Regions from separate parts of the Marinococcus sp. LNHM4E3-1 genome, predicted to be linked through region 1. Evidence: a T-box and tRNA genes for the amino acid it is inferred to sense, from the RefSeq annotation. Region 1 holds a T-box; the other holds one or more tRNA genes.

Region 1 (4,427 bases):
GAAGGCAAAGGATCCCGCATTAAAGATATCGACGGCAATGAATACATTGATTACGTAATGTCCTGGGGGCCGCTTCTTCTCGGCCACGCAAATGAGCACGTTGTGGACAGTTTAAAAATTGTGGCTGAAAAAGGCACGAGCTTTGGCGCTTCGCACGTAACAGAAGCGGGGCTTGCAGAGCTTGTCGTGGACCGTGTACCTTCCATTGAGGTCGTCCGGATGGTGAATTCCGGTACGGAAGCGACAATGAGTGCGCTTCGTCTGGCCCGAGGATTTACGGGCAGGGACAAAATCGTGAAAATGGAAGGCTGCTATCACGGCCACGGAGACTCTCTACTCATTCGTGCCGGCTCGGGAGTGGCGACTCTCGGTCTGCCGGACAGTCCAGGTGTTCCCGGCTCGATCGCCCAGAACACGCTTACCGTTCCGTACAACGATCTCGACAGTCTGCAGAAGGCATTTGATGAATACGGTGATGAAATCGCCGGTGTCATCCTCGAGCCTGTTACCGGGAATATGGGTGTTGTCACCCCGGGTGAAGGATTTCTCGAAGGCGTTCGTGATATAACGGAGCAGTACGGCAGTCTACTGATTTTTGATGAAGTTATGAGCGGCTTCCGGGTGGACTATAACAGTGCCCAGGGCCACTACGGTGTGACTCCCGACCTCACATGTCTTGGAAAGGTCATCGGCGGTGGGCTTCCAGTAGGCGCCTACGGAGGCCGTGCCGATATCATGCAGCATATTGCCCCGGACGGGCCTATCTATCAGGCAGGCACTCTTTCCGGCAATCCACTGGCGATGACAGCCGGACTTGAAACACTCAGGCAGGTGGATGAAAGCAGCTATGAAACGTTCCGCGCCCGGGCAGCCCAGCTTGAAGGAGGACTGAACCGCGCAGCCTCCAAGCATGGAATCCCTCATCAGATCAACCGTGCTGGAGCGATGATCGGCCTGTTCTTTACCGATGAACCTGTAGTGGATTTTGCTTCTGCGAAGAAATCTGATCTGGGAATGTTCGCGCGTTATTTCCGCGGAATGATGGCAGAAGGCATTTCACTTCCGCCTTCGCAGTTCGAAGGATTGTTTTTATCAACAGAACACAGTGAAGAGGATATCGATAAGACCATTGAGGCGGCTGACCGCGTCTTTGCAAGCCTTGCTGCGAATAAAGAACACGGGGAAGATAGTTGACGCATGCGTCCTGGTTTCGTAAAATAAAGGCACTAAATCAATATTAATAATAAATGCAGAAACAGGGAGGAGTACGCACGCAGGTTCGTTGTACAGAAAAAAGAATCCTGGGCTGAGAGATTCTTTAACGACCCGTGCGGAAAGTCGCCCTCGAGCTTCTTTTCTGAACGAATACAGTAAGAAAAGACGGTAACCGCCGTTATGGGAAAGTGCCTGCGCTGCCGCAGGTATTAAGGTGGTACCGCGAAAACTCTTCGTCCTTACTCGGGATGAAGAGTTTTTTTATGAGAAGAAAGGGGATTTATATGGGAAAACAAGAAACAGAAATGGCGAAAAAGTACGATCCGAAAGAAACAGAGAACCGCTGGTACGACTTCTGGAAAGAAACAGGACAGTTTGAAGCAGGACAGACAGACGGTACGCCGTATACCATTGTTATCCCGCCGCCGAATGTGACCGGCCGGCTTCACCTGGGGCATGCCTGGGACACGACGCTTCAGGATATTTTAATCCGCATGAAACGCATGCAGGGCTATGACGCCTTATGGCTGCCAGGCATGGACCATGCCGGCATTGCCACCCAGTCCAAGGTCGAGGCTCAGCTGAAGGAAGAAGGCACGAGCCGCTACGAGCTTGGACGGGAAGCATTCCTGGAAAAAACGTGGGGATGGAAAGAGGAATATGCAGATTTCATCCGCAGCCAGTGGGCCAAGCTCGGGCTTTCACTCGATTATTCGAGGGAGCGTTTCACGCTTGATGAAGGCCTGTCGGAAGCGGTACGTGAAGTCTTTGTTTCGTTGTACGAAAGAGAGCTTATCTACCGGGGCGAATACATTATCAACTGGGATCCAGAAACGCAGACGGCGCTTTCAGATATCGAGGTGGAATACAAAGAAGTGCAGGGTCACTTTTACCATATGCGCTACCCGGTTAAAGGTGAAAATACCTCGATCGAAGTAGCAACGACCCGTCCGGAAACGATGCTCGGGGACACGGCAGTCGCGGTACATCCGGAGGACGATCGCTATAAGCATCTCATCGGGAAAACGGCTGTACTGCCGATCATCGGAAGAGAAATTCCGATCATCGCAGACGACTATGTGGACATGGATTTTGGTTCGGGGGCAGTGAAAATCACGCCAGCGCATGATCCAAATGACTTTGAAATGGGCAATCGTCATGATCTTTTGCGTGTACTTGTGATGAATGAAGACGGCAGCATGAATGAGAATGCCGGCATCTACGAAGGCATGGACCGCTTTGACTGCCGCCGGCAGCTGACGAAGGATCTGCAGGCCGAGGATATTCTGTTTGACATCGAAGAGCACATGCACTCTGTTGGTCATTCTGAACGGAGCGGTGCAGTGGTTGAGCCATACCTTTCCACACAGTGGTTTGTAAACATGGGTCCGCTTGCGGAACAGGCAGTAGAACTTCAGCAGAAGGAAGAAAAAGTAACCTTTGTGCCGGAACGCTTTGAAAAGACGTATCTGCAGTGGATGGAAAACATCCGGGACTGGTGTATTTCCCGCCAGCTCTGGTGGGGACACCGCATCCCCGCCTGGTACCATAAAGAAACAGGCGAAATTTATGTCGGACGCACGGCACCGGAAAATTCGGATGAATGGAAACAGGATGAGGACGTGCTTGATACGTGGTTCAGCTCGGCTTTATGGCCATTTTCCACGATGGGATGGCCGGAAGAAAGCTCGGACTATGCGCGCTACTACCCGACCAGTGCTCTTGTGACCGGCTACGACATCATTTTCTTCTGGGTGTCGCGAATGATTTTTCAGGGGCTGGAGTTTACCGGCGAACGCCCGTTTGAGGATGTGCTTATTCACGGGCTGGTACGTGACAGTGAGGGACGGAAAATGAGTAAATCCCTCGGCAACGGAGTAGATCCGATGGATGTTATCGATCAGTACGGGGCGGATGCTCTGCGCTTTCTGCTCGCTACGGGTACAACCCCGGGTAACGATATTCGTTTCCAGTGGGAAAAAGTAGAGGCCAACTGGAATTTTGGCAATAAAATATGGAACGCCGCCCGTTTTACGTTGATGAATGTGGAAGGTGTAACGGCGGAAGACATCGAGCTCGAAGGCACAAAAACGATTGCGGACCGTTGGATTTTACACCGTCTGCAGGAAACAAAGCAGAACGCCACCGAACTGATGGAGAAATACGAGTTTGGGGAAGCCGGAAGGACGCTCTATAACTTTATTTGGGATGACCTCTGCGACTGGTACATTGAAATGGCCAAGCTTCCGCTGTACGGCGAAGACGAACAGCCAAAACGTATGGCTCAGTCTGTGCTTGTTCATGTGTTTGACCAGACGATGCGCATGCTTCATCCGATGATGCCGTTTATCACGGAGGAAATCTGGCAGCATCTTCCTCACGAAGGAACGTCGATTATGAGTGCTTCCTGGCCGGTAGCGGATTCGCAGTTGTTTGACGAGGAAGCGGTACGTGATATGGAATTAATTCAGGAGGTTATTCGTTCGGTCCGGAATACGCGGGCGGAAATGAACGTTCCGCCGTCCAAAGCAGTACCGATGAGCCTGAAGCCGTCCAACAGCCAGGCTTCGGAACGACTCGAACGTGGTCGTGACTATATTGTACGGTTTGGAAACCCGGAAACGCTGACTATCGATGCAGCGCTGGAAGCTCCGGAAAAATCCATCTCCCACGTATTGAGCGGAGCGGAAATCTTTCTGCCGCTCGAAGGTTTGATTAATGTAGATGAAGAAATAGAGCGGCTGCAGCGGGAAAAAGACAAGCTCGATAAAGAAGTGGAGCGGGTCACGAAAAAGCTGAACAACGAAGGATTTGTCAGCAAAGCTCCCGCGCACGTCGTCGAGGAAGAAAAAGAAAAGCAGAAGGATTACGAACAAAAAAGAGAAAAAGTAACAGCCAGAATGGAAGAACTGCAAAAAAGCTAAGCAGCAGACGCCCCCGGACTGGGGGCGTGCAGCATGGCTGTTTAAAGGGAGGTCTACTTTGCACACATACAAGGAAGCAGAAGCATGGGTGCACTCACTCGAAACGTTCGGCATCCGCCCGGGGCTTGACCGTATGAATATGATGCTTGAAGCCGTCGGTAACCCGGAACGCCGGCTAAAAGGCATTCATATCGGCGGAACGAATGGAAAAGGATCCACCGCAGCATTTACGAGAAATATTATGACAGAAGCAGGCATTGTCTGCGGGTCGTTCACATCACCGTATAT
Region 2 (4,427 bases), on a different contig from region 1:
TACGTTTCATTTGCCAACCGTGAAGCCCGCTTAATTATTGTCGGAGATGTGATAATTTTCTTCAGGCGCTTTTTCAATATAAATAGACTGTGTTGGATAGGCAAACTGAACGCCTTCCTCCTGAAGGATACGAATGATTTCAAGATTCAGCTCTTCTTTTATTTCCGCCCATTCCAAAAATGCGGTCGTTTTGGTAAAGCAGTAAACCCACAGGTCGAGCGAGGAGCTGTTAAATTCTTTAAACTGCACAAGAATCAGTTCTTTATCAATGTCATCACGGTCATTCAGCATCTCTTCAAGACGCTCCCGCAGCTGCAGCACCTGCTCCCTCGGTGTCTGGTATTCAATGCCAAGCGTCATATCTATTTCCCGCTTACGCATTTCACTCCAGTTCGTAATCGCTTCGTGGGCAAGTGTATTGTTTGGAACGATGACAATCGAATCAGCGAAGGTACGCACCTTCGTGCTCCGAAATGAAATATCTTCCACGATTCCTTCCACCGTCGGCGTATAAATCCAGTCGCCCCGCTTAAACGGGCGCTCCACTACAATAATTATACCGCCGATAAAGTTAGCCACCATGTCCTGGGCGGCGAGAGCAAAAGCCAGACCGCCAAGGCCGAGACCTGCCACAAAGCCGTTAATGTTAAAGCCCCAGGATGAAAGAATAATGGTGAATGCAAGCGCAACGATAATAATCCGCAGCACCCGGGAAAGAAAAGGCACCAGCATATTATCTTCCTTGCCCTCGAGCCGTTTAATCATCGGGTTAAAGAGCATCGAAGACGTGTTCAGAAGCTTGTATGTGCCCCATGCTACGAGCACGATTAAAATCGAACCGTACAGGCGGTTGATAATAGTCATGGAATCCCACGGTATAGGCAGATACAGCAGCGCTAAGTATATGCCGAACACGGCAAAAAACATCCGGATCGGCCGTTCAAATGATACTAAAACATTCGTGAAGAGCTGTGATCTCGATTGGTGAGTCATCTTTAAAATGAACCTGAAAATGTATTTAGTAAAAAGCTTCCGAAAAGCAAACACGAGAAGTGCAATCAAAACGGCTACGCCTATATCAATCCAGGGCAGCTCCACAATACGTGTCTGCCATTCCATCCAAAAGTCTGCATATGCCTGCATGAACATCCCTCCACCTTTGTCCCGTTCTCTCTATATTTTAATGCTGCCACCAGGCAGTTTACTGCAGGGTTCCTGCTTTTCGCATTTGTGGATATCTTTCAAACCTAAGGTATGGTAGCATGTAAGTCGGAAAAAGACATCATCACAAAGGAAGGTTTAGATAGTCGCATGGATTTACTTATTTTACTGCTAATTGGTTTTGCTGTAAATACGCTCATATACCAGCTTGCCCGTTTGATGCAAAAAGTCTCCGGGCGAAGTCTTCCGCTTCTGGGTATCACTTACATTGCTTTTTTCGGAGCGCTGTCGCTCGGCATTTTTAACCAGGGACCGCTCGGGTTCATTCTTTCCAACCTCAGTCTGGGCATGCTTGCTTTCTGCTTATTTCTATTCCTTCAGCAGCGGAAAGAAAAACAGCAAAAGGAAAAGTAATTCATTTTTTATGGATATGTACCGCAAACGATAAAGATTTCTGTTTCTGCCGCAGGTGCTTATACGACTTCAGTATCTCCGGCAGAAACCGGACTTCGGCAAGGCTTTTAAGCTTCACTGTCCCGAGGAAATGGAATGGCAAGCATAAATCCCTGCTTTACCTGCTGAAATTGGCCACAGAAGGATTGACACCGTTCTTTTCCTATTGTATATTATTTCTGTCGCTTCATTCCATATCATTTGTTCCGTTAGCTCAGTAGGGAGAGCGCCACCTTGACAGGGTGGAGGTCACTGGTTCGAGCCCAGTACGGGACACCATAAATAATAAACTACAGCAGGAGCCTTTGGCTTCTGTTTTTTAATTTGCATAGCCTGGGCTGTTTATAGTCGCCACTTTCTTTAATACATCTATTACCTTACCCATTATTTTACAATAATTAGTGCACCTCATAAAATTTATGTATATTCTCGTGCCATCCTTTTGTATCCTCTGCTTTTATTAAACCGTTTCAGGGTATATTATGGATAAACAAATACTGAAAGGAGGAATACGGATGAGTTCATCATCAATAGATAGTTCGAATTTCGTAGAGGTGTATTTTGATCCTTCCGCCATTCCGCTTTTTGAATTAAATGGATTCCAGAGCGAAGGCACCTTCGAAGAGCATTCCAGCTACGTTAAAGCAGTAGTGTCTTCGGAGAATTGCGGTATTGAAGAAGCGGGGATCTACTTCTATCAGGAAAAAGCCAGGAGCACTTCCGGAGGCAGCAAGACCATCTTTGTTCCTATGCGTTTTATTCTTACTGTAGTGGAGCATTCCGAATCAAGGGGGCCTATCGGCTATACGGATCCAAATACTCTTTAGCACAGTCAAAGGCAGAAAGCTGCGAGCTTCTGCCTTTTTACCGCAGAACGTATATATGCCGCCCAAGCTGGATAATTTCTTCATTCTCAGGAAAATAAACCCGCTCAAACGTCGGATGAAAACCGCTGTCCTGCATGGAGTGTATATCGGCGACCCATCCCCCTTCCCCCGGCCAAACAAGGCAATGCAGCATGTGCCCTTCACTACAAATGATTACCTGCACCTGGCGAATATGCCGGTCAATATAAACAACCCCCATGGCGTATACCCCCCCTTAATGACAATATACCCATTCAAGGCGAATCGAGACTTATTTCCCGATTAATTATTTAATATTTTTTCGAAACAAAAAAAGCGCCGCAGCGGGCGCTTCTTCGTTCTATAATCCCAGGATATCGCCGAATGTATTTTGAAGATGGTTCCGGACGATATCCATATCGAATTCTTTTTCTTCTTCCCGGCTGTACATTCTGCCATTCTGGACGTATATGACATCGAGCTCTTTCGTCGTATCATCTGTACTCTGCGTTACTTCAATGTGACAATTGTCGTCGTCTGTGCGGGTTTCAAAAAGCAATTCACGATTATCGATGGTCATATAGCTGCGGTGCTTCGAACCATAGCTGCTGAACGAATCGTTTTTCACTTCACCGATCTCTTTGTTCAAATTATTAAAGTACTTGGCAATTTCCCAGTTTACTTCGTTCATAATGTTTGCGTCTTCATTTACTTCCAGGTATTCAACTGCCTTAGCTACGAACTCATCTTCGAAACTCATTGCCATCACCCTCTTCTTTAAAGTAATTCCCCATTCTACAGGTTATACGGCTTCTCCACTACTGCAGCAGAAAAATTATGTAAAAAAAATTTATTAAAAAAGAGTTATGTTAACTGCTCATAAAAACAGTTAACATAATTTATTTCACTTCTACTACATACACACCAGCATCAACATATCGGATCAGCATCAACTGTCCATTGCCCACCATCGAATCAATAGTTTTTAACGCAAAAGAACTGTCAATGCTGTTTCTATCTTTTAATATAGCGGCGACATCTTTATTAGTCAGTGGCTTTTCATTGTCCTGAATAATATTTTTTATTGTTTTTGCCCCTCTGGTTTGTAATATAATGTTCACCCCTTTGTTTATCATTAATATTCTATTTCCGAAAAGTCTGCAGGGTAATCATCAAATTACAACTATTTTTGAATCCACGGGTGCAAAATTACTGGTCGCTCTCATGCAAATGATTTTCTTTTTTCTGTTTGACCTGTAATTTCCCTCTTCGTATTGCTTCCGTTATAACTAAACAGAGCGCTCCGGCCAAGACATGAATGAGTGCCCATACATAGCTTTGCAGTACGAGGCCGACAATTATACCTAGACCGATATTCCATATCCCGATAATGAGCCAGAATAGAATAAAATAACTGTTTATTGTTCTTCGTTTCATGTCTGACATCCTTTAATGTTTTTCTACAAATTACCATATTTATGTGTAAAAGTCATTTTTCATGTTTTTGACAGCGTTATCATCCCTATTGCACATCCGTCATGTTACACTATTCTTATCCTGAAAAAAAGAGGTGCTCAGATGAAACAAATGCAGTTAGGCAGCAGTTCTCTTCACGTATCCAATATAGCACTCGGGTGTATGCGCATGAATGAGCTTTCTATCGATGATGCTGAAAAAGTTTTCCGCACTGCTCTTGAGGCAGGGGTGAACTTTTTTGATCATGCCGACATTTACGGCGGCGGCGATTCTGAAGACATTTTTGCCAGAGCGGCCGGCATGAACGATGACCTCCGTGAAAAAGTGATTCTTCAGTCCAAAGCCGGCATCCGTGGGAATTCTTTCGATTTTTCCAAGTCCCATATCTTAAAAACCGTCGATGAAAGCCTGAAGCGCCTTCAGACAGATTATCTGGATGTACTGCTTCTTCACCGTCCCGATGCGCTTATGGAGCCCGAAGAAGTCGCGGAA

The links. A T-box is a leader RNA that pairs with one kind of tRNA and senses whether it is charged. The one in region 1 lies ahead of ACTRXI_RS08305 (valine--tRNA ligase), so its partner is inferred to be a tRNA-Val.
Region 2: it encodes a tRNA-Val, which carries the amino acid that the T-box ahead of ACTRXI_RS08305 (valine--tRNA ligase) is inferred to sense. The anticodon was not compared.

Annotation. Positions count from the first base shown of each region.
Region 1 covers NZ_JBQLID010000006.1:108,438-112,864, forward strand. Annotated here, with positions in the region: gene hemL (glutamate-1-semialdehyde 2,1-aminomutase) at 1-1,194, shown strand, start outside; T-box leader at 1,244-1,459, shown strand; gene ACTRXI_RS08305 (valine--tRNA ligase) at 1,500-4,139, shown strand; gene ACTRXI_RS08310 (bifunctional folylpolyglutamate synthase/dihydrofolate synthase) at 4,198-4,427, shown strand, end outside.
Region 2 covers NZ_JBQLID010000010.1:5,699-10,125, forward strand. Annotated here, with positions in the region: gene ACTRXI_RS11420 (mechanosensitive ion channel family protein) at 31-1,143, opposite strand; gene ACTRXI_RS11425 (hypothetical protein) at 1,312-1,575, shown strand; tRNA gene ACTRXI_RS11430 (tRNA-Val) at 1,818-1,893, shown strand; gene ACTRXI_RS11435 (hypothetical protein) at 2,130-2,441, shown strand; gene ACTRXI_RS11440 (hypothetical protein) at 2,479-2,700, opposite strand; gene ACTRXI_RS11445 (DUF3942 family protein) at 2,821-3,219, opposite strand; gene ACTRXI_RS11450 (hypothetical protein) at 3,359-3,595, opposite strand; gene ACTRXI_RS11455 (hypothetical protein) at 3,669-3,896, opposite strand; gene ACTRXI_RS11460 (aldo/keto reductase) at 4,038-4,427, shown strand, end outside.